2 regions of the Paenibacillus provencensis genome follow, and region 1 is predicted to be linked to the other one. Evidence: predicted binding sites of a transcription regulator. Region 1 holds the regulator's gene; the other holds the start of a gene.
The links. The regulator LexA, encoded in region 1, represses DNA repair genes until DNA is damaged. The targets are predictions, from matches to a motif close to CGAACATATGTTCG.

Region 1 (12,639 bases):
ATCATGCCAGAAATTTTGATCAGAAACACGAATGAAAGAATTAGCGGAATGGAGAATGTTCGTAATTTTCTAAAAGACTATAATGTGCTCTATGAGCAATGGGATTCAACCAAGCTGCCGGCAGAGCTTAATAAAAACAATCTGCTGTCTGACGAAGAACAACAGCAGGTCTTGAACCTCTATAAAGAAGAAATTTCTGATATGGCAGGACGTCATGGCTATCAACAATGGGAAGTCATTTCACTGTCAAATGCCACTGCCGACCTTGAAGCCGAGCTGGCTGAACTTGAAGAAATGCATACACATGGAGATGAAGGTGCGCATGCAATTCTGTCAGGAAACGGTATTCTCAGCATGAAGGCTGATGAAGAAACAGGCTATATTGATATAGAGCTAACAGCAGGAGATGTCATTGCTATTCCTGAGAATACCCCACATTCCTTTGCTCTAATGAAGAACAAGGAGGTCATAGCCGTTCGGCTAACTATTAAAGAAAACGGTTGGACCGTATCTCCCTACCCCGACCCGGAATACATTAAAAATGGACAACCTCGATGAGGTTGTCCTAGCTTGTCTGATATTCATAATTGACTCTACTCTTTCACCACTATTTGTACTGATGGCATCGAGTGGAAACCTCTTGCTGAGACATGGGAAGTGACTTTGTATTTTCCTGCAGCTTTAAACTGATAGTCAAATACGTATACCCCCTCTCCTTGGTGTGTCGCCTCAAACTGCATGCCGACACCGTCCAATGTAGCAATCTCGAACATCACTTCATCTGCATCATCTACGACATCTGCTTGTTGAGTCACCACAGCCTCCATATGTACGGTTTCGTTCAGGTTTATCTCTTCACTTGAAGCACTAAGCTTGACTTCAATCGGTTCCATGAGAACTACCGGCTCTGAAGAAGCATCAGATGAGCAGCCTGATATTAGAATACATAAAGTTATTATAATGAAGCCCATCGAGATCCGCTGCCGGTAAGGATTTGCTCCGTTCAATTGTAAGAAGGGTTTCAAGATCTTCAGCTTCCTCCCTTAACTCTGTGTAAAAAGAAAACCGCCGCTGCTCTGCAGCAGATGCGGTTACATGGAAGATTATAACATTTTTTTGATTTCAGATAAATGCTTAATTTCTACGTCAGGAGCGTAAGCTTCCTCGTTCAGCTTATTATTTCGGTTAATCCAAACCGCTCTGATTCCTGCTGCAAGGGCTCCCTTAATGTCAGTGGTCAGCTTATCACCAACCATCAGTGCTTCATTTGGAGATACATCCAGCAAATCCAGAGCATGCTTGAAGATTGAAGGATCCGGCTTCCCTTTGCCAAATGTACCTGAGATTACGATGTGGTCAAAGAAAGGAACAAGATCAGGAACCCCATCTAGCTTCTCTTGCTGCAGAGAAGGACAACCATTTGTCAGTAATAGAAGCTTCACCTTACCTTGCAATTCAGCTAGTGTCTCAATTGTTTCATCGTACATGTAGGGACGGCTTCGGCGCTCTTTACCGAAATGTTCTGCAAGTTCCGCTCCGAGTGACGGCTGATCAATACCTAGAGCAAGAAGACCCTTGGTCCAAGCATCTCGGCGGTACGCAGGAGCAATCTGTTCGAGCTGCTTAAATTCAGCCCTGTCACTCCCGTTAAAATTAGCCCATAATCCTTCAAAAGGGTTAATGCCAATCATTTTTGTAAAAGCAAACGTTTCATACGATTCATACAGCTTCCTTGCTTCATTGCGAACAGAAGTCTCCAGCTCATGAGGATCAACTCCTGTTTGATTTGATGCAATTAGACATGTTTCATAAAAAGCTTCCTCTACACTCCGTTCATCCCATAAGAGTGTATCATCCAAATCGAATAGCACTGCTTTGATTGACATACTTCTCTCTCTCCCCCGAATGTATGGTATCGTATGTTAGACTTCTTACTTTACTCTCTTATCTTCGACAGGTATTTGATGATTTTGGGCAAACTGTACAAGTCGTGCTCCCATCGCTTCTACATCATATAGGTTAAGCAATTTGCTGAACACCCAAGGACCACCTTTACCATTGCGCTCAACAATGACAGATCCCTTTTCCAACACAATTTTCTTAATATCCTCTACACCCATGGAACGTTCTCTGCTTAGCTTAATCGTCTTGATACGCTTCTTGCCGACTTTCAGATAAGGTCGACGCATAAAATACATTATTGCCAGTCCAAGATAAAGCGCGAATACGACCCAGTCAAATGTACCTACTCCATCTGTCGTCAAACCACTAAGGGTCAGGAACATAAATGAAAGCACAACAAGTACAAATGGGAACAAAAAGGCTCTTCCTTTAAACACATCTTCTTGTTCAACACCAGATCCGATGGATGGCTGGCCTCTCTTTCTACGATCTTTATTAATTTTCTGCTGGTTTTTCTTTACCGATCTTTCAAATGAACTCGCCATGAGTATCCTCCTTCAATCTATAACAAAAGCATTAACCTATTTAATAAATCATTTTCCTTTTGAATAAGTGTCGCCGCTTACATCATCCACAATTTCAATGGATTCCAGCTGCTGACGGAAGTTGCTGCGGATGTTGTTCAAATAGATCTCTCTAAGCTCAGCCCGTTCAGCCAATTCTTCTTCAGTAAGCCCGGATTCCTTCTGCTTGCGTGCAAGCTCATTAATCCTCGCAACTAGACGTTCAATATCCAACTGTTGTTCCCCTCCAAAATGCATAGTCTCTTTAACTTTGACATGATTAGAAAGGGTTGTCAAGGTAAATACCTGTATAGCCTGTATTTAATACAGAACAGAAAAAAGACGCAGATCAAGCCGCGTCCTCAGCATGTTAAATAATATGAATGAATTATACATATCAATCAAAATAAGGGAGATTCAGCATCTGGCCCACTTGTATGTCGCTGCTTGATAACCCATTAATTCGCTGAATTTGATTCACATAATCTCTTATATCCATACCTTCTGGTTTGTATTCTGTGCCGATTGCCCATAAGGTATCGCCCGGATTTACAACAACCTTCTCATATGTCATCTCTTGTCCCGCATCTGCAAAAACAGTCATGAACCCAGTCAAGCTCAGAAACAGAATCGCCACGATCAATATCAAGCGGATTGTTCTCTGTTTGTTCTTCTTCATTATAATATGTATCGTTTCACCCAAGGTATTGTTAGTCGATTCATCTGTTCTAGGATGTATGCTGTTATAAGTGCTGTATCTAAGCATTATTCCAACCTCCAAACGTTTGTTCTCATTTCTTATAAACTCACTATAACACGAACATGTGTTTTGGGCAATAGTTTTTGAGAACAATTGTTCTGCATTTTTTTAGAACTAATGTTTGTACGAACGGAGGTTCTATGCTATAATTTTCCCAAACGTTATTATGTGGAGTTGATACGGTATGTCGAAGGTATCCAGCAGACAGTTAGCCATTCTGGAGTTTATACGCAATGAAGTCCGATTGAAAGGATATCCTCCGTCCGTAAGAGAGATTGGTGAAGCTGTTGGCCTAGCCTCCAGTTCAACCGTTCACGGACACCTGGATCGTCTGGAGAAGAAGGGGTTAATTCGTAGAGACCCTACCAAGCCACGGGCTATTGAATTGCTCGGTCAAGATGATGATGATAATGTAGTTCAATTTACTCAGACGGTTGCTCGCGTCCCTGTAGTGGGTAAAGTTACTGCAGGTATTCCGATCACAGCTACAGAGAATATTGAAGATTATTTCCCACTGCCGATGCAGTATGTTGGTGATGAGAAAGTGTTTATGTTGTCCGTTGTCGGAGATAGTATGATTGAAGCGGGAATTTCGAATGGTGACTATGTCATCGTCCGCCAGCAGCAAACTGCGAATAACGGAGATATCGTCGTCGCGATGACTGAAGATGACGAAGCTACCGTTAAGACTTTCTATAAAGAGAAAGACCATATTCGCCTGCAGCCAGAGAATCCTACATATGAACCTCTCCGGCTTACGAAAGTAACAATTCTAGGTAAGGTCATAGGCTTGTTCCGTGACTTCCTTCATTAATTAGCCATTTTTTTATTTTTTGTATAGTAAGTAATAAGCAGAGATCTTCGCGAGAAGACCTCTGCTTTTTTGTAGTCAACTGACTTATATTTTGTTGCAACAATCTCTTACTCAACTGAGGTTTGTATCCTGTTTCGGGGCACGTTGGTATAAAGAGAGTGCCTTACCTGCAGATAAACTGGTAAGCACTCTTTCGAACTTAGAACTTAGAACTTAGACTCTAATTATGTAATCTGGCCTTTATTTTAAACCCTAACTTAATTTGCATACTTAAACATACAGACTTCGCGCACATAATGTCCTCCTTTTACTTTAACGCTTAACTCTGTTATATCCTTCAATCGCACAACTACAAACAAGCTCCTTATCAATAAACACCAAGATAGGGTCTTCTCTATCTTTGCGGTATAAAGAAGGACGTAAGAATTCAGCGATTGCATAAACCGTTGCTGTCCCCTGTAGAAAAGCCTTTTTCGTTTTAGTTAGAATTTTACCACGTTATGCAATATCAAATTGCAAGAGAGCCCACTATTTAAAACTATTCGTATGGTCGATACTTTTCACGTAATTCCCAGCTTCCTTTTTTCTCGCTTCAACATATGATTTAAGGAAGAGACAAACTGACCCAGATTCCTTAATCGGCAAAAGCTTTTGACGCTTCATCAAGGAAGAAAGATTCTGTTTTGAACCTCCAAGCATTTCCACTGCTTCAGCCGATGTCAGCACATTTTCGTTAATAATACGGATCAGTTTCATCCCGTTCCATCAAATCACCCCATAATTAATATTACGATTGTACAATGCTGAATCCAATGAAAGTAAGCTAATTATCAAAGTTGCTTTAGTTTTTTTTGACATACTCATGATTAACATGCCCTTTTCGCGGTATGCTATAAATTGAAGAGAAAGATTAAGGAACTCACACGGTCGGTCGTTGAGATTAACTGACCGTGTGGCTCTCAAGTCCTACCTATCGTTAAAGGGCTACGAGGAGGTTGACTATTGCGGTGGCTAAGCTGACCAAGGCCGTGAGAAGCGTAACCCGCTATTTCCGAGATAATAGATGATGAAATAGAAATGAAGACCTGTCCAAGAAAATAGGGCTTTTCCATAGTCAGTAATCTTCTTTTGTGCATTATTTTGCAAAACTATATGGATATATATTCCTATATCTGTTAGACTATGTTTTGTTTGGAATTGATACTTTAGGAGGGTATATCTACATGTGGGCAGTTATAGGCTTGTTTAGTTTTGTAGGATTTATTATTTACCTAGTGTTAGGCTTGATTTCGGTTGCCAAAAAGAATGGATTTGCTAAGAAAAGATTCTTAACTTGCTTGGTGCTTTTCATAATAGTAGTTGTTGCGGTATCTGCAGATCCAAGCACTCAAACCGAGACAGCTGAATCAGATGAAACATCTACTGAAGTCGTAGAAACAAATGTTACGACAGCGTCTTCAAACGCTCCTACTGAAGAAGCAGAAGAACCAGACGAACAAGAGAAGGCCGCACAAGAGGCTGAAGCAAATGCTGCTGAAGATACAGCTAAAAAGGAAGCAGAAGCAAAAGCTACTGAAGAAGCAGCCAAAAAAGAAGCAGCGGCAAAAGAGGAAAGTATACCTAGAGAACATAAAGCGGCATTAATAAAAGCGGAATCATACGCAGAAACTATGAATATGTCAAAGGCAGGAATTTACGATCAGTTGACTTCTGAATATGGAGAAAACTTCCCAGAAGAAGCCGCTCGATATGCTATTGATAACATTGTATTTGATTGGAAAGAAAATGCATTAAAAAAGGCACAAACATATGCAGAAACTATGAGTATGTCAAATTCGGCTATTTATGATCAATTGATTTCAGAATACGGGGAAAAATTCACCGAGGAAGAAGCACAATACGCTATTGATAATTTAGAATAAGAACGAAGATATTATATATTCAAAATAATTAAAAAGAGGATGAATTAGAAATAAAGCCCTGTCCATGAGAACAGGGCTCTTTCATTTAGTCAGCTGCTTCGATCTTTGATAGTCTTTGTCTTTAATCAAATTTAGCAATATCTTCCGAATTGTTCGCGATTAAAGTCAAAAGCGAATTTACTGGTAATAGCCATTCATGCTTTGCAACACACATGCAGTACTCCTTTTTAAAGCTGGTGCTGAGATACGTACAAGAAAGAATAGGTCATCATAGCATCAGTATTACTTTAGATGTGTATGCTCATAATCCTACAATATGCTCCCATAAAGAAAAACCCTTGAGCTCTTAGAGCGCCAAGGGTTTCCGGTTTTAGTAAAGCGTCAAATATTGATCGCGTTCCCATTGATGTACTTGTGTACGATACATGTCCCACTCGATCTCTTTCAGCTCATAGAAGTGAGCCAGCGCATGATCACCAAGCGCCTCAGTAATAACTTCGCTGCGGATCAGCTCATGCAATGCTTCCTTCAGGTCGGCTGGGAGTGAAGGAATACCTTCTTCAATACGCTCTTCTTCGGACATGATGTAAATATTGCGGTCAATCGGAGCAGGAAGACTCAGCTCACGGTTAATTCCGTCCAGTCCGGCTTTGAGCATCACAGCCAGTGCCAGATATGGATTCGCAGCAGGGTCCGGATTACGTACTTCTACACGAGTACTTAGCCCACGGGAAGCCGGAATACGGATCATCGGACTACGGTTACTTGCAGACCATGCAACATAGCAAGGCGCTTCATAACCAGGAACCAAACGTTTGTAAGAGTTCACTGTCGGATTCGTAATTGCCGCCATAGCGCGTGCATGCTTGAGAATACCAGCCATGTATTGGCGTGCTGTTTTGCTGAGACCCAAAGTATCGGATCCATCATAGAATGTATTCACATTGTCTTTGAATAGAGATTGGTGACAGTGCATGCCTGAACCATTCATACCGAAGAGCGGCTTAGGCATAAAGGTCGCATGCAGTCCATGCTGACGAGCAATCGTTTTGACAACCAGTTTAAATGTCTGGATCTGGTCAGCAGCCTTGATTGCGTCTGCATATTTAAAGTCAATTTCATGCTGCCCTGGAGCAACCTCATGGTGAGAGGCTTCAATCTCGAAGCCCATTTCCTCGAGCGTCAGTACGATCTCACGACGGCAGTTCTCTCCAAGATCCGTTGGAGCAAGGTCAAAATAACCACCTTGGTCGTTCAGTTCTTCCGTTGGGTTACCATTGGCATCCGTACGGAACAGGAAGAATTCGGGTTCTGGTCCTACGTTCATAGAAGTGTAGCCCATTTGCTCTGCTTCTGTAAGCACACGCTTCAGGATGCCACGCGGGTCCCCAGCAAACGGAGTTCCATCTGGCATATACACATCACAAATAAGACGCGCAACACGATTCTCTGTTACCCATGGGAAAATAACCCATGTGTCCAGATCCGGGTACAAGTACATATCTGATTCTTCAATACGAACATAGCCTTCGATGGAAGAGCCGTCAAACATCATCTTGTTGTCGAGTGCTTTTTCCAGCTGGCTTACGGGAATTTCAACGTTTTTGATTGTTCCAAGCAAATCTGTAAATTGCAAACGAATGAAACGTACATTTTCTTCTTTCGCTATGCGGAGAATGTCATCTTTTGTATAACTCACTATATCCTCTCCCTCTTCTTCTTAAAAGTATCAGCTTCAACAAGTATTGCTATTGCAGGTTAATCGTATACCGCAGATAACGCCACTACAGAGCTGCAAGAAATGATGGGTCTCATTCATTGTCACAGGCAAAGGATAAGATGTCAAGAAAGCGATTACGAGCTCTTAAGGCATTCCTATCCTGTTTTTCTTATACCCGCTCCCCTTCGTTAACTAACATTACTTCTTGTTAAAGAACCTCGACAGCTCCCCTTGGATCAGAGAAACCTGTCCTGGGCGTTTGCCGCCAGATACCAGCTGCTGCTTAAGTAAACGGTGGAGCTGTGAATCTGACAGCTCTCTGCGCTTCACTTCTGTGTCCGCCGTAATGATCGTTGCTTCCTCTGACTCTTTCGTGACAGGATTCATTACTTGTTTGATTCCAGCTATGTTTACACCCTTCTCAATGAGGGCTTTAATCTCGAGCAATCGTTCGACATCATTAAAAGAAAACATTCTTTGATTGCCCGAAGTACGTGCAGGTACGATCAAATTATGCTGTTCATAGTAGCGGATCTGGCGTGCAGACAAATCAGTAAGCTTCATCACAATACCAATTGGAAATAAGGCCATATTTCTGCGTATTTCGTCACCCATCTCGTTCATCTACCTTCCAAGTATTCTAAGATATCATCATTGTACATTTTTATGATACTAAGTGTCAATGATGTGTTAGGTAAACTTACAGTAAATTACGATTTTTCATCGTTTGTAACGCCATGAGCACACCGTATTTCACATGAGAATAAGTAAGTCCGCCTTGCATATATCCAATATAAGGCTCACGAATCGGCGCATCGGCGGAGAGCTCCAGACTGCCTCCTTGAATAAAGGTTCCTGCTGCCATAATAACCGGATGTTCATAACCCGGCATATCCCATGGCTCCGGCACGACATGACTGTCCACAGCGGCGGCACGCTGAATACCTTGTACGAACGCAATCAGATGTTCTGGTCCGCTAAAGGAAACAGCCTGAATCAGATCTGTTCGTATTTCATTCCACGCCGGCTTCGTTTCAAAACCGACTGCTTCAAACATAGCTGAAGCAAAAATGCTACCCTTTATGGCTTGTCCCACGGTAGATGGAGCAAGATACAAACCCTGATATATCCCTCTTGTCGTACCCAGCATTGCACCTACTTCTCCCCCAATACCGGGTGCAGTTAAGCGGTATGCAGCCAGCTGGACATATTTTGCTTTACCACAAATGTAGCCCCCTGTTTCAGCAATACCTCCACCAGGATTTTTGATCAGAGAGCCTGCAATCAGGTCTGCCCCTACCTCAGTTGGCTCCTGCTCCTCCGTAAATTCCCCATAACAATTGTCTACGAATACAATCACATCCGGCTTGATTGCTTTTACTTTTTCAATCATTTCTTTGATCTGCTGCACTGTAAAGGATGAGCGCCAGTCATATCCTCTTGAACGCTGAATGCCGATAACCTTGGTATTGGAATGAATGGCCTGTTCTACCGCTGCAAAGTCCACCAGTCCTTCAGGACTCAAATCCGTTTCACGATATGTAATACCAAAATCGTACAATGATCCCGTTCCATCATCCGGCTTGCCAATCACCTTATGAAGCGTGTCGTAAGGCCTGCCTGTAATGTACAGGAGCTCATCTCCAGGTCTTAGCACACCAAAAAGAGCGGTGGCAATCGTATGCGTTCCCGATGCAAAATGTGGACGCACCAAAGCCGCCTCCGCTCCAAAAACGTCGGCATACACTTCATCTAACACTTCTCGGCCGCGATCATTATATGCATAGCCTGTAGATCCAGCAAAATGGAAGTCGCTTACTTGATGTCTCTGAAACGCATTAATTACCTTCCATTGGTTGCTGTCAATGACTAGGTCTACTTCTCGCAGCCGTGATTCAATCTTGTGCTCGATCATATGCTGAAGCTTAACAATGTCTGATGAAAAAACACCCATTTCTCGTTTTTCTCTCCTCACAAAACTAACACCAACATTACTTTAGTGCGTTACATTATTAGTATACAAAATCACATCAATCTGACGAATCAATAAAATCGTTTAACAAATATCCATGCTTCTCATATTCACCTTTTTGGACCTGTACTTCATAGATAACATCGTTCTCATCATATGCCGTTTCGATCACATCGCCGATTCGATAAACGACAGAGGTGATATCACCGCGATCGGCAGGAATTCTAAACTTAACCGTATCTCCTGTCAGTTCCTCCTGTATCAATTCACGGATACTTAGCAAATCCTGCTCATCAAAGGCACTGACTTTTCTGTATCCCTTGCCTGTAGGAAGCATTTGCAGCTGTTCCGGAGAACAAGCGTCTTTCTTATTAAACAGCACGATTTGTGGTTTATCGGAAGCACCCAGCTCCTGCAGCAGCTCTTCAACGACATTCATTTGTTCCTCTCTCATCGTAGAAGAAGCGTCAACGACATGCAGGATCAGATCTGCCTCATTCACCTCTTCGAGCGTCGCTCTAAAAGCAGCGACCAGCTCATGCGGAAGGTTTTGTATAAAACCAACCGTATCTGTTAACACAATTTCTTTTCCACTTGGCAGTTCCATCGTTCGGGAAGTGGGGTCAAGCGTTGCAAACAACTGATTCTCAATGTAAACATCAGCATAAGTCAGCTGTTTAAGCAGTGTAGACTTGCCGGCATTTGTATAACCAACCAGCGCCACTTGAATAACTCCGCTTTTCTTACGGCGTTCCCGGTGTAGCTTGCGGTGACGGGTTACCTCTTCTAATTGCCGCTTCAAGTCGTTAATCCGTCCGCGAATATGTCTGCGGTCCGTCTCCAGCTTGCTCTCACCGGGCCCCCTTGTACCAATTCCCCCGCCAAGACGTGACAGGTTCTTGCCGTGTCCAGACAGTCTTGGCAGAAGATAAGAATGCTGTGCCAGCTCAACCTGAATGATACCCTCTCTCGTATGAGCACGCTGTGCAAAAATATCCAAGATCAGCTGGGTTCGATCTATAATTTTCAGATCAAGGCTTTCTTCGAGATTACGAACCTGTGCTCCAGACAGCTCTTGGTCAAATATAGCGGTAGTCGCGCCAAGCTCTTCTGCTGCTGCTCGAAGCTCTTCCACCTTTCCTTTACCAATGAACCATTTGGAGTCCGGTGTCTCCCGATTCTGAGATATCACGCTGAGCACTTCAACACCTGCTGTTTCAGCAAGCTTAACGAGCTCTTCTAACGAATACTCAGGATTTAAGCCTGACCGCTTAACTTCATCTGTCACTAAGCTGACTAATACAGCCTTATCTTTCATCTCCGTGGATGTCTCGTGTGTGGAGTTCGTCATTTCTTAAGCTCCTTCAAATATAGGTATCGTCTACAATTTCAGTCCCTATGGATTGTAAGTGAATATCTATTATCGCTTATTTCTTGTCTAGCTTCAAATCCTCGACCCGAAGCGTCATCAGTTCCAATTTGCCAGGGTTTCCTGAGGAGTACTGATTTAGCAGCCGGACCGCTTGATGTCTAATTGATTTCTCAATCAAATTTCGAACATACCTTGCATTGCTGAAGGCTTGTGACGTTTCGTTCTTCTCATCAAGCAGATGCTGCTTTAACTTGAGTATGGTCTGAGGCATCAAAATATAATCTCGATCCTTCGCCATAAGCTCTGAAATCTGAATCAACTGATCAATTGAATAGTCAGGAAATTCGATTTGGATCGGAAACCTGGACGGCAGACCAGGATTGGTCTGCATAAAGAAATCGATCTCGTCTGAATAGCCGGCAAGTATCAATATAAATTGATTTTTGTGGTCTTCCATCGCTTTAACCAGCGTATCGATTGCTTCTTTGCCAAAATCCTTCTCACCGCCGCGTGCCAGGCTGTAGGCTTCATCAATAAACAGAATGCCGCCTAATGACTTCTTAACCAAATCCCTTGTTTTTTGAGCAGTATGACCAATATATTCGCCAACCAGATCAGCTCTCTCCACCTCAATGAGATGACCTTTAGCCAAGACCCCCATCTTCTGGAACAGCTTGGCGACGATACGAGCAACCGTTGTCTTGCCAGTACCGGGATTGCCTTTGAACACCATATGATACACATGAGAACCGCTCATGAGTCCCGCATCAGATCTCATCTGTGCAATTTGCAGAAATGCATAAATTTCAAATACAAAATCCTTAATACTCTCCAGGCCCACCAGCTGATCCAATTCCTTCTGAATATCCAGATACATCGCAAACTGGGGATTGTTCTTCAAAGAGGCAGCAGTCTCTTCCGGATCTGATATGGACTCTTTATTCAGACCATAGCCTTCTGTCTGATTACGCAAAACAACATTAATTTGCCTGGAAGGTCTACCTTCCGGCCGCTCTCCTGCTGCCATCGCTCTTCCGTTCATATAAACGCTCACCTCAACTCCATAAGGGGCTAACTTCTCTATCTAAAGTATTCTAGTTAGTTCAATGTTATTAGAAGTTTCCCTTAAAAAATATTACTGAAGGAACAGGAGTGCGGCGTCCAACTTCCATTTGGTATAAGCAAGCGTTTCCCGAATTTGGCTTGGCAAAAAAGGCATCACCACGGATTCAGCAAGTGAGACTGCGGGTGCTTCATAGTCAAGAAACTCGGCGATTTCAAGTGATCGCATTCCGTGAAAATCATGCGTTATAATGATGGATGAGGTTAAGCCCTCATCTGTCATAATTTTCTGACTGAACAGCAAATTCTCGTAAGTACTGGTAGCTTCGTTCTCCAAAAAAATACGAGAGGCCTCCACACCGTGCTCTACAAGATAGCGCTGCATTCCTTCGGCCTCGGTAAGTCGATGCTGAGGACTGTCCAATCCACCTGTGACGATAAAGTATCGAAAGCTTCCGGCGTTGTATAACTCAAGTGCCTTGTCCAATCGTTCAGCGAGACCCGGGCTGGGCTCGTCGCCCCACAGCGACGCCCCCAGTACAATGCCCACGT
Region 2 (12,639 bases), 500 kb from region 1:
CGTAGAACAGCTGCTCTGCAGCCGCCGGCGGATTGACGGAATCATACACATCTCCCGCCATTAGTATGACGTCCGCCTGCTGATCATCCGCAAGAGTGACCAGCTCGTCTACAAACGCCTCCTGCTCTTTAAGCCTGCCTCTGCCTTCCAGCGTCTTACCGAAATGCCAATCCCCCGTATGCAATATCCGCATATTGTATCTCTCACTCCTTTACGCCGCATTTCTAGAGCTTCACTGCCGTATCCGCATCAAAGAAATAAAGCCATTTTTCATCAATTTCGTAATCCAAAATATCTTTTAACGCTCTTGCATAGAGATCAAGCTGAAAACGGTAGCCATCCGCCAGCTGTGCAACCCCGCCCCTATGCTCAAGCACCTTGTCTGTCTTATAGTCCAGCAGCACACGCTTGCCATCCACCTCATACAAACAGTCAACGATACCACGAATCAATACCGTTTCCTGACTGAGCTCGCTCTGCAGCCTCCAGTCCTTCTCATGTGAGATAGGCATGAACAAACCTTCATCCGTCTCATCCGCGGGAAGTCCGTAGCTGAACGGCATCTCCCTTCTGATCCATGCTGCTCTTGTCAGCTGTAGTCCGGGCTCACTCTCGTAGAACCTGAGTATTTGTTCAGGCTCAACGGCCTCTGCTTGATGGGGCAACAGAATATTCATCTCAATCAATCTTCCGATCGTCTCCTTAATCAGATCAAGACTCATCCCTGTCAACATCGGCATATGCTGCATAATGGTGTGATACACCGTACCTCTTTCGGTAGGTGTGAGCAGGGTCTCGCTCATAAATTTCGGCCGCCGCAGATGGAGTGTTTCTCTGGACTCTGGGCGAGCACCGTAGAGCTCCATTTCGTCCATCCACTCCAGCGAAGGACGATCCTGTGCTGCCAGCAGTGCCTTCATCTCGGTAACAGACGTGCTGGCTGGAGTCTTCGCTGCTGCCATGTATGGATACGTCCATGAGAGAACATGATTAATCATCTGAGCTGTTTCGACCTTCTCTTCCAGCTTGGACAACACAGGTCTGCGCTCCATAAGTGCGGTTGTGCGATGCATCCGTTCCTCATCTATTCCTTCTTCATCAGGGAGAACTCCACTGCTTAAGCCTTGAACCGCATAGCTAGGCGTGATAGAAACGATCCAACGCGACGGATCATCACTGAAGATCCGGTGAGGCATACTGCCCACATTCTCCATTCCAGCCATTTCCCGAAGCGGCTCCCCGTCTGGATGACGGAATAAGGCCGGGCCTAACCAGTCCATATAGCTTCTTCCTGAAGCAAGAAGGGTTTCCGGCAGCAGCATGGTTGAGAGATCCTTGATCTGGGACCAGGCAAGTGCCCGGGCAGCTGCATCCTTGACTGTACCGATAAGAATCATCTTTTCCTTGGGACGAGTCAGCGCAACGTACAGCACTCGCATCTCCTCAGCCAGCAGTTCAGCATGCGCACGACGGCGGATCGCCAGATTGGCAAGTGTCGGATAACCGACCCGATGGGCTTCATCAATGAATCTCGGACCAAAGCCAAGCTCCTTATGCATCATGAAGGGAGAGTTCAAATCTTGCTGATTGAACATTTTGGACATCCCTGCTACAAACACGATCGGAAACTCGAGACCTTTGCTTCGATGGATCGTCATAATGCGCACGGCTTGATCTGTATCCCCCGTACCACTGACCGTACCGAGATCACCGCCATGGTCCTTCAGCCTGGCAATGAACGTAAGAAAACGGAACAAGCCCCGATGGGAAGTCGAGTTCTCGTATTGCTTGGCCCGATCATATAGCGCCTGTAGATTGCGGCTGCGCTGCGTTCCGCCTGGAAGACCCACGACCCAGTCTAGATAACCTGTGTCTTGGTAGATCCTCCAGATCAGCTCGCTCAAGCTTCCATTACGTGCATCATGCCGCCATTGCTCAAGCCACCCGCTAAACTCCCGAAGCTTACTTACTAGCGCTTCACTAGCCGCAGGCTCACCTCCATGCAGAGGATGATCTTGAATCTCTTCCCCAGCCTTAGTTGTATCCTGCAAAGCAGCTGACAGTTCGTTTACTAATCGTTCTGGTGATGGTTCTGCAATAAATCCATCTGTAAGATCTTCAATACGATCTTCTGTATCATCTATCGTCTCTGTCGCTGCACTAGCCTCTCTGAGAGCGAACTCCATTTCCAGCTGTGCTGCTTGCCGTTCACTGCTCTCACTGATGTCAGGATCCGAATAGACTGTAGACGACGTACCGGCCGAATTGCCTGCATCTGCAATGGTCTTCATCATTGCATCGTAGAATGACATATTTTTACCGGACAGACGAACCAGAGCAAGCTCCTCTTCATCCAGCCCTACAATAGGAGATCGAAGAACGGAAGCCAGCGGAATATCCTGCTGGGGATTATCTACGATTTGCAGAAGTGACAGCATGATTTCTACTTCCGTAGCTTCAAAGAAGCCCTTGCTCTGATCACCGGTTACGGGAATTCCTTCCCGTTTCAGCACTTCCATCATGAGAGGTGTCCATATTCTGGCTGATCGCAGTAAGATAACGATATCTCCGTACTTCGCGGGTCTCATGAGCTTGGTATGCTTGTCATAGATTTGCGTAGCTTCTCCCGAGCTGCCGACCATCTGGTGAATCCGAGCGGCAATATAGGAAGCCTCCAGCTCCGCCGTTTCCATCTCCAGCTGTTCAACCTGTTCAGATGCATCTGCCAGCTCGCCTTCTATTGCCTCAGCGTCTTCCGAGGAGCCTGTTCCAGCACGATCAATGAGTACAAGCTCTGGTGTATAATCTTCTGCCGATTCGGATGTCTCTGGAAACGAGGCGCCAAAGGACAGTGCGGCTGCATCATCGTATTCAATCTCAGCTACACCGGCATTCATAATCTGCCTGAACAGCATATTGACTGCATCGACTACTTCCTTGCGGCTTCTGAAATTGCGTGCCAGATCAATTCGCAGACCTTCCCTACCTCCGTCATGGTCATACCTTCTGTATTTATCCAAGAACAAGCCTGGTTCTGCCAGACGAAAGCGGTATATGCTCTGCTTGACATCACCGACCATGAACCTATTCCCAGGATTCTCACGGGAAATGAGGCTGACAATATCCTCCTGAACCGTATTGGTATCCTGATATTCATCCAGAAGCACTTCGTCAAACTGCTGTCTGTATTCCATAGCTGCATCAGAAGGGTACGATTGCTCCGGAGTTGAATCCACATGACGCAGGATCCGGAGCGCATAATGCTCCAGATCACTGAAATCAACGACTCCTTTTGCTTGTTTTTCTCGAGTGAATCGTTCGCCGAATAAGATGACGATCTCGGCAAGCTTTTTCATAAGTGGCGCTATCTTCGATAGTTCGCTAAGAAATTGCTCTGGTGTTCTGCCGAACATGACCGATTTCAGCTCGGTCACGGTCTTCTTCACCGATTCTCTCAGATCCTTCGCCCTCTCCTGAAGACCCGGATCAGCCTGACCTTTACGCACCGATTTGAGCTTCCCGAAGGCGGAGCTGCTAAACACATCATATAATTCTGACCATGATCCGTTTCGAACGTGGTTTAATAGCCGCTCTACCATCTCCAAATCCTCGGTAAAGGTCTCGGCGTAAGCTGCCGGTCCCTCTGGCTCCTGTGCAATATCAAGCGCCTGCTTGAGCTGATCTGACGCTCCGCCCAGAGCCAGCTCCGCATCTCTCATAATGCTTGCGACCCACTCCGTCTTGCTCAGCTCTTCCAATGACCGAACCTCAAACGCGGCTGCCATCTCCGACAGCCAGTGTTCGGGCCATGAATGACTGCGGGCAAAATCATACAGTCTTTGGACAAGTCCATACATGGCATCATCGCTTCGTTCTCCGCTGAACCAATCAACAAGCCTGCGAAAATCGCTTCCTTCCCCTTCTTCTCCGTACTTTTCTTCAAATAGTTCCATCAGCAGCTCCTGACGCATAAGCTCTGCTTCGTATTCGTTCAAAATTCGAAATGTTGGATCCAAGGGAATCAGCTGATAATATCTCCGAATGATCTCCATACAGAAGGAATGGAGTGTGGTAATCGGTGCTCTACCAAGCAGAGTCAGCTGTCTGGCAAGATGCTCGCTGCCTGGACTCTGCTCAAGCTCCGTTTCCAATGCATCACGAATCCTCTCCCGCATCTCAGACGCCGCTGCCTTGGTAAACGTCGCAATCAGCAGCCGGTCCACGCTGTACCCTGCTTCAGGATCTGATATTTTACGAATGATCCGCTCGACAAGCACAGCGGTCTTACCTGAGCCCGCGGCAGCAGCCACGAGCATGTCTTCTCCGGAAGAAGCAATCGCCTTCCACTGATCGTCGCTCCAGAAGCTTCCTTCCGGCTTTGGAATCATGTTCATACCGGTTCTCCTCCTTCCCTGTTAAATAAATCCCAAGCCTGGTTCTTGCCCGGTCTCTTGAGTAAATTGTATTCACTGCCTGGCATGCTCTCATCAAACTGGCATACCGATTTTAATGGACAAAACGTACATGCACTTTGCTGCTGCATGCGATAAGGAGATATTGATACATCTCCATTTGTTATCCGTGTTCCAATATCTTGAATCGTTCCGCGTACGGAGCTCAGCAGCATGTCCCACTGTTCCTCTGTCGCGACAGACGAGCTGCTGTAGAATCCACCATCCGTCTTCACAGCTACCGGAAGGATTGAGGAGTATCCTTTTTCCAGGGAGGTATCCATCTTCCCGATGACTTCACGATCAGCGAGCAGTAGTCCCTTCATCTTAAAACGTTTGAGCAGCTCCTGTTCGGCTTGTTCGGCTCCCATGCCATTGGCAGATTGAAGGAGAGGATTATGCACATGGAAATAGAGCACGCCCGCAGGATGAGCCTCTGCTCCGATCCACTCCTCCGCGTAAGTCAGCAGTACATCCAGATAAGTGAGCATCTGCAGCGACAGACCATAAAACACCTCATGCAGCTTCAGATCGGTCTGGCTGGATTTATAGTCAATAACCCGAAGTAATATTTCCCCATCTTCTCCTTCGGCTACATCTACCCGGTCAATTCGGCCGACAATTTGCATCACAACGCCGTTATCCAGTGTAAATGACAGCGGCGGCAGCGGTTTGTCTGGACCAAAATCCAGCTCCAGCGCCAGCGGCTCAAAGCTGCCCCTTCTGGACTGCTCACCCAATATGATGGAGGCACGGCTTACGATGTTTTTGAGCTTGCGATAAATATATCCATAACGCTGTGTACTCAGCAAAATTTCACCTTGCAGCTGAGGCGCTAATACATCGACCGTTTCCTCTGCATAGGAAACGCACTCTTCACGGCTGAGATTAGCCCAGCTTAAGTTTTGCTCCTTCAGCTTCATCGCCATTTTGCTTAGAGCCGCATGGAACAGCTGCCCGATATCTGGCGCCTTAAGACGATATACTTGTCTCTCTTTCAGCTTCAGCCCGAACGAAACAAAATGAGAGAAAGGACATAACGCAAAGCGTTCCATACGGGAAACGCTGGTCTTGAGCTGTGTTCCATACAGCTTGAAGCTCGTTTCTTTCGTAAGATTACGGGTACGGTTCTTATAGAACACGGATTCGAGCATTCGTTCAAGTCGAAGCTGCATTTCCGGATGTGTGAGGTACCAGTTATATACTTCCCACCAGGACTCCTCAATGTTCTTTCCTCTGCGCCATTCCCGAAGCTCGCCAATCAGATAGGACATCGTCAGTTCAGGACGAAGCAGGAAACTTGCCTGCTCCTTCCAATCGGGGGCTTGTCCTGGCCGAGAGAGGAGCAAGCGCTCCTCCAGCCCAGGAAACATCCGCTTCAAATGGCGAATCATTTCTGAAGGATGGAGCGACTTGCCGTCTTCATCTGCAAGAGGATAGCTGATCCATAGTCTGTGGCTGGCCTGGGTGAAGGCAGCATATATTAAGAAGCGTTCATCCAGCATTTTACGTGTCACGTCTGGCCCGAGCTGCATGCCATAGTCCGTAAGAACAGCTCTTTCAGAAGCGGTTAGAACCCCTTCCTCCTGCTGGATTTGAGGCATGGCGCCGTCTGTTGCGCCCAGGATAAATACATGACTGACCTTTCCTGTTCTCGATCGATCCAGACTTCCTATAAGCACTTGATCCAGTGCCGGAGGAATCAATCCCAGCTTCAGCTCGGCAAGACCCGTCTCTACAACCCCTGCAAACAGCTCGGCATCCAAATGCTCGGTGCCCATCATTTCAACGACTTGATCCAGCAAATCCAGAACGGCGGTCCATATCCCGCGATGCTCGCGCGCCTGCTCAGGACTTCCTTCCTCAAGCGCCTTGCTGCTCAGCGCATCCAGCTTACGGGCAATATCTGCATCCTCCAGCAGCTTGAATAGAGCGATACATTGTTCCTTCGCGTTCTTTGCTTTTTTGAATCTCTTCTCAAAGGTATACAATGGAGACACTATCGTTTCACGACAATTCTCCATTAATTGCAGGAACCTGCTGCGATTACGTTCAGAACCGGTTGGTTCATCTTCTTCGAGGGACAAACTCGGCACTCCCTTCCACGGCTTGCCATCTGTCCATCTGTAGCCGGAAATTCCGGTCGCCAGCACGTAGTTCTCCAGCATATCCATGTCGTATCGACTTACGGTCCCATCCAGCGGCAGCAGCAGATCCGTCTTCACCGCGCGGAATACATCCTCATACTTCCATCGTCTATTGACGACATCCAGGGCCGACCTTATAAACTCGGCAAGCGGATGATGCAGCTCATCCCTGCGCTCATCCAGGAAGTAGGGCACTTCGTAATCCTTGAACAAGGGTGCAACAATATGCCCATAATCGCCCAGATTTCGGACAAGGACTGCCATATCCCGGTAACGAACCCCTTCTTCTCTTGCCAAACGTCTGATTTCTCGCAGCACTCCTTCGACCTCAGCTCTGCTGTTCTCGGCTGCGAAAATATTAATCCCTTCATGACCTGCATCCTTCATAAGGACGCGACGAGCCTCGAAGCCAGCTTCCAAATGCGCAAGCGCCGAAGAAGCATAACGAGGTAAGAGCGCCGGAGATAAATGAGTTGTACTAAATCCCGCTGCTGTATCTTCAGCGATCCCTTTTAACTTGACATAAGACATACCTGCAGAATAGAACAAGTTCATTTCATTCGGCATATGCAATGCATCATAAGGCTTGTCCAGGGTGAGCGATATGGTCACGGAGCTCGCGTTCAACAGCAATTGTCTGATGACGGTGAGCTCCTGTGGCGTAAAGCTGCGGAAGCCGTCAATCCAAACGTCAGCCTGCCTCACATATTCCGAGGAAGGAATTCTGTCTGCCAATTTGTCCAGTGTATCTTCTTCATCCATATATAGTCTCGATACTTCTTCCTCGAAGTCCTGGTATACGGTCAAAATATCATGCATCTTGTGGTGCAGAATTGTACCTGCTCCGGGCACCTCTCTCACTCGCTCAAGCTCTTCCTTCAAAGATTGTTCCTGGGTTCCGTATCGCTTCATTTCCGCATACAGAGAACTCAATTGATGGGCAAATCCCATTTGTGTACCCGATGCCGAAAAAATCTTAAGCTCATCCTTGCGCTTCTGCATTATTTTGTAGAGCAGCATTTTCTTGCCTTCTGCCCGAATTGGAATGAGTGCAGATCCTCCTGTTTCCTGCATCACTCTCAAGCTGAGCCTGCGAAAATCAAGCACTTGGACCCGGACGGAGCCATTCATGCCATGAGAACGAATCATTTCGGTTTCTGCCTGGAAGGATGCCTGTTCCGGAACGATAAGAATTATAGGGTTACCTGCAGGGTTCTCACGAAGCTGGGCTGTAATTTGATTGATAATAGCCGTGCTTTTTCCACTACCGGCTCGTCCAATCATCATATGAAGCGGCATTTATTGAATTCCTCCCTTTTAATTCTCGAACTACATCATCAGCATACTGACATGTATGTATTTAAAGTCAGACTTTTCCTCCTAAAAAGATCAACAGAGGCTTGTAAATGACCAATATAACTAAGATATACAACTTATAAATTTCAAAATAAATGAAACAAAAACCTTATAGAGTCTAAGCACAAGTATAACATATCTCATTCTACAGGAACATGCGTTTGGTAATTCCAGTAAGTCAAACCATGCTAAAATTCTTCCAATACAAGCAAGCATGCAATCTTCTACCAGCATCCAATTAATCATCGCTCCATTAACATAAGTACAGTAAAAAAGCATCCGCACACTCTTTCTTCAAAGAGAATACGGATGCTTCATGCTGCAGCTGGTCTTAGCTTAATTTATACCGGATGGCGTTTTTGATCGAACCTCGAAGATGGCAAATTTCAAATAATGCCCCTCTTCCACACCCAAAATTTGAGGATGGTCTTTACCGGCAGCGCGCCAATCTACGAGCCTTAGTATTTTCCCTGCATCGGCTGCAGCATCCTGAATCGTTTCAAGGAACAAATCGGGACGCATATGGTACGAACAGCTTGCCGTTACAAGATAACCGCCTTCATTAACGAGCTTCATGCCGTGCAGATTGATATCCTTGTAGCCGCGAACAGCTCCTTTAACTGCCCCTCTTGTCTTGGCAAAAGCAGGAGGATCCAGGATGACAACATCAAAGGTACGTCCACCTCCGGCCGTCATGGCAAGCGAGGTATCTACCTTCTTGTCTCCTTTTGCCCTTGCAGCACGTTCCTCCAAGCCTTTAACCTGATTTCTCAGATATTGAAAAGCATCATCAATTACAAATTCAACACGGTCCTCAAAGCCGTTCAGCTTCACATTATCCCTGGCACTTTCAATCGCGTGCTCCGAAATGTCAAGACAGGTCACCCGCTTAGCTCCAAACTTGCAGGCATTTAGTGTAAAGCTGCCTGTATGGGAGAAGCACTCCAGTACATTTGCACCATCCCAATAAGGGAAGGTTACCACTTTACCACTCTTGTTGATCGGAGCGAGCGTCTTCACACCGTCTTGCTCCACCTCTTGGATCGTAATTCCACTTCTGCCGCCCCAGCCTGTCATCAGCGGTTCTATCGCTGCCCGGTTCTCCCGCTGATCGAAGAAATAGCCCGTCTTTTGTCCCTGCTCTATATCAACCTTTATTTTAAGTCCGTTTTCCGTAACCGTTACATGTCTTGGACATTCTCCATATAGCAGTCCTTTGACTTGATCAAGCCCCTCGAGTTCCCTTACACTGACATCGCTTCGCTCATAGATGCCCTTGGGCTGTACAACTTCGACCAAAGCCTCGACAATTGCCTCACGGCACAGATCCATACCCAGAGTCAGTATCTGAACGACAAGCACATCGCCGAATCGATCCACAACTAGCCCAGGAACAAAATCTGCCTCTCCGTAGATTAGACGGTAAGCATCTCCGCCAGTAACAAAGCGGACACGATGCTGCAGAGCTTGATCAAATTTGCGAACAAAAAAGGCTTTGTCCATTGTCGTGACCGGTTCATAGGAAACGACTCGTACGGTAATTTGGGAAGCCGGATTATAGTATCCGGTTGCCAAATAACGGCCTTGATGATTCTTTACCTCCACCAGTTGCCCTGGTTCCGCATTTCCTTCTACCGACTCAATCTCATTTTTGTAGATCCAAGGATGTCCCTGCTCCACTCTTTTTTTACGGCTCTTTGTAAGAATAACCGATGCCAAAATGCTTACAACTCCTTTTATAATCAAGTAATCTGGTCTCTCACATGAAAGTCATGGTTGTCCCTTCACTAACATAAGATGAACAGTAGACAAGTCATGGAAGAGAGAGAAGGTGTCCTTGCAATATCATGTTACATTCTATCGTGTTCCCTCTAATATATGGATTAATCATTTTCTTCCTAGGCATGAAGCTGATGGAGGCCTCACTCTATAAACTCAGTGGCCCGCTGCTATTAAGCTCGCTGAATCGGGCCACCGCAACCCCGTTAAAAGGCATGCTATTCAGCACAGGAATGACCGCTGTGCTGCAGAGCAGCACTGCGGTCACCGTACTGACCATCGGCCTCGTAAATGCGAATTTGCTAGGGTATGCCCGCACCCTCGGCATCATTCTGGGCAGCAATGTGGGGACTACGGTAACGACAGAGCTGCTCAGTCTGAAGATTGGCAAATACGCAGTTCCCATGCTGCTCTTCTTCATCAGCTGCTGGATCGTCTGTGTCATGCTCGGGGAATTAAAATATGTCATGCACAGCCGGCATTCGAAGGCAGTTCATACGGCAGGATATATCAGTTTCGCGGGAGCCGGATTCTCCATGGTTATGCTCGGCATCCTCATGATGCAGCGTATCGGGCCCGCCTTAGAGCAAGGCGGGGTATTTCCCTGGTTTGTTCAGCAAGCCAGCCACAGTGTATGGTGGGGCATGGCTGCTGGGGCATGCCTGACTGCGATTGTGCACAGCAGTGCTGCGGTTATCGGCATGGCCATCAGCCTTGCTGCCACCGGCGCCCTGCCTCCCGAAATCGGGATCGCCATTGTACTCGGCTCTAATGTCGGTACCTGTGTTACCGCTTGGATGGCCGCCATAGGAGGCAGCAAGGCAGGTCAATTCGTAGCATGGTCCCACATTATCCTTAATGTTGCAGGAGCTCTGCTGTTCGCCCCGCTTATCTCATTGCTCTATCAGGCGGCTGCCTTGTTCACAACCGAACCAGGCGCACAAATCGCACATGCGCAGACCATTTTTAATATCGTCTGTTCCTTACTGGCTCTCCCGTTATGCTATCTTAAAATTTGGAAGCGGCTGGAGCCTTAATCAGAGTTAAAGTTAAACCGCTTCTCTTCGTAGAAACTGAATTGCAAATTTAGATCTAAACTTGAATCCCGAGCTGCCTTAGGGCTCTTCGCAGTATCCTATCGTTGTTATCGTAGCCTTGATGCTGTTGTCTACTCCATGCCTCAAGGGGAGAATACCATTCGACCGCTTTAATTTCTTCGATCTGTGCTCTGTGCTTCCCGCCTACAGCTTCAACCAGATAGTAATGCACTTCTTTATTTACTTTGCCGTGTACAGCATGATAATAGGTATATTTTATAATGTCCACAGGTGCAACAATTCTTCCCTTAAGACCTGTTTCCTCTTCAATTTCACGAAGCGCCGTTTGTTCAACCGTTTCACCCGGCTCCATCTTGCCTTTTGGAAGAGATATTCTAGCATAGCGGTCCGTAATAAGCTGAACCTGAAGCTCATCACCCATATGCCGGAATACGACGCCGCCGGCGGAAATCTCTTTTCTTGCCATCTGAAACTTAGCACCTCTCCCTCTAACAACAAGGATTCCGAATTCTTTCCTCAGGGAACCTTAACCAATACCCCTCCAAAAGAAAACGAAATCCTTGTTCGTCTCCGTGATCCTATACTGTCCGTATTAACTTAGAGGGCAGCTTTTTGTGGCCCATTCTCCATCACCCGAACAAGCTGTCCTTCACTCGCGTGAAGTCCGGCCTTCGTCATCTTCACACGGCATACCTCACCAACGAGATGATCGGCGCCTTCAAATTCAAGCTGGATATAATTATCGCTATACCCATGAAGATGGCCCTCTGCTCGATCTCCTCTGCCTTCAGGTATAACCTCCAGAACTTGTCCAGCAAATTTCTCAGCATAGCTGAGCTTCATTTGATCTGACAACGCTAGGAGCTCTGTTACACGCTCGTTCTTCACTTCATCATCGACTTGATCCTCCATGCGTGCTGCTGGAGTCCCGGTCCGCTTGGAATAAGGGAAGACATGCATCTCTGAGAAATTAATGGCTTTCATAAGGTCATAGCCATTTCGGTACATCTCATGCGTTTCCCCAGGGAAGCCGACAATCACATCGGTTGTAATGGCCACATCCGGCATTGCTTGACGGATCAGTCCCATTTTATTATAGAACTGCTCGGTCGTATACTTGCGGCGCATCCGCTTAAGAACCGTATCATCTCCTGCTTGAAGCGGAATATGGAAGTGACGGCACATCTTCGAGGAACGGTTCAACACATCCAGCATCCGTTCATCAATTTGGCTTGCTTCAATGGAGCTGATGCGAATTCTCTCTAATCCATCCACTTTATCCAGATCCCACAGAAGACTCGACAAGTCATAGTTATCAAGATCATCGCCGTAGCCGCCGGTATGTATTCCGGTCAGGACAATCTCCTTGTAACCTGCCTCGACCAGCTGATGCGCTTGAGTAATAATGCTCTTCGAATCACGGCTGCGAGACAGTCCGCGCGCCCATGGAATAATACAGAAGGTACAAAAATTGTTACACCCGTCCTGAATTTTAAGAAAGGCACGCGTCCGATCGGCAAAGTCAGGTACATCCATCTCTTCAAATACGCGATTCTTCATTATATTGCGTACCGCATTTACCGGCTCGCGTGTCTCTTTGATCTGATTGACAAAAGGAATGATCTTGTCCCGATCCTGATTACCTACAACGAGATCGACACCAGGAATGTCCATAATTTCTGCCGGTGAAGTCTGTGCATAGCAGCCGGTTACTGCAACGATCGCATCCGGATTCTTGCGAACTGCACGCCGTATAATTTGACGGCTCTTCTTGTCTCCTGTATTCGTAACGGTACAGGTGTTGATCAGGTACACATCAGCGGTCTGTGAATCAAAGTCCACCTGCTC

Region 2: addB (helicase-exonuclease AddAB subunit AddB) is a predicted target of LexA. The motif match lies at 8,105-8,118, and genes of this name have one in related genera.

What each region holds. Positions count from the first base shown of each region.
Region 1 covers NZ_JBHTKX010000001.1:648,950-661,588, reverse strand. Annotated here, with positions in the region: gene ACFQ3J_RS03285 (cupin domain-containing protein) at 4-558, shown strand; gene ACFQ3J_RS03280 (FixH family protein) at 594-1,025, opposite strand; gene ACFQ3J_RS03275 (HAD family hydrolase) at 1,104-1,886, opposite strand; gene ACFQ3J_RS03270 (hypothetical protein) at 1,932-2,447, opposite strand; gene ACFQ3J_RS03265 (DUF896 domain-containing protein) at 2,496-2,699, opposite strand; gene ACFQ3J_RS03260 (LysM peptidoglycan-binding domain-containing protein) at 2,863-3,231, opposite strand; gene lexA (transcriptional repressor LexA) at 3,410-4,039, shown strand; gene ACFQ3J_RS03250 (DNA-binding protein) at 4,568-4,795, opposite strand; gene ACFQ3J_RS03245 (Ltp family lipoprotein) at 5,263-5,961, shown strand; gene glnA (type I glutamate--ammonia ligase) at 6,332-7,660, opposite strand; gene ACFQ3J_RS03235 (MerR family transcriptional regulator) at 7,880-8,296, opposite strand; gene ACFQ3J_RS03230 (methionine gamma-lyase family protein) at 8,382-9,635, opposite strand; gene hflX (GTPase HflX) at 9,712-11,004, opposite strand; gene ACFQ3J_RS03220 (AAA family ATPase) at 11,081-12,067, opposite strand; gene ACFQ3J_RS03215 (SanA/YdcF family protein) at 12,161-12,639, opposite strand, start outside.
Region 2 covers NZ_JBHTKX010000001.1:147,281-159,919, reverse strand. Annotated here, with positions in the region: gene ACFQ3J_RS00800 (exonuclease SbcCD subunit D) at 1-193, opposite strand, end outside; gene addA (helicase-exonuclease AddAB subunit AddA) at 225-4,394, opposite strand; gene addB (helicase-exonuclease AddAB subunit AddB) at 4,391-7,897, opposite strand; gene ACFQ3J_RS00785 (class I SAM-dependent rRNA methyltransferase) at 8,291-9,673, opposite strand; gene ACFQ3J_RS00780 (Na/Pi cotransporter family protein) at 9,802-10,770, shown strand; gene ACFQ3J_RS00775 (NUDIX hydrolase) at 10,826-11,257, opposite strand; gene mtaB (tRNA (N(6)-L-threonylcarbamoyladenosine(37)-C(2))-methylthiotransferase MtaB) at 11,389-12,639, opposite strand, start outside.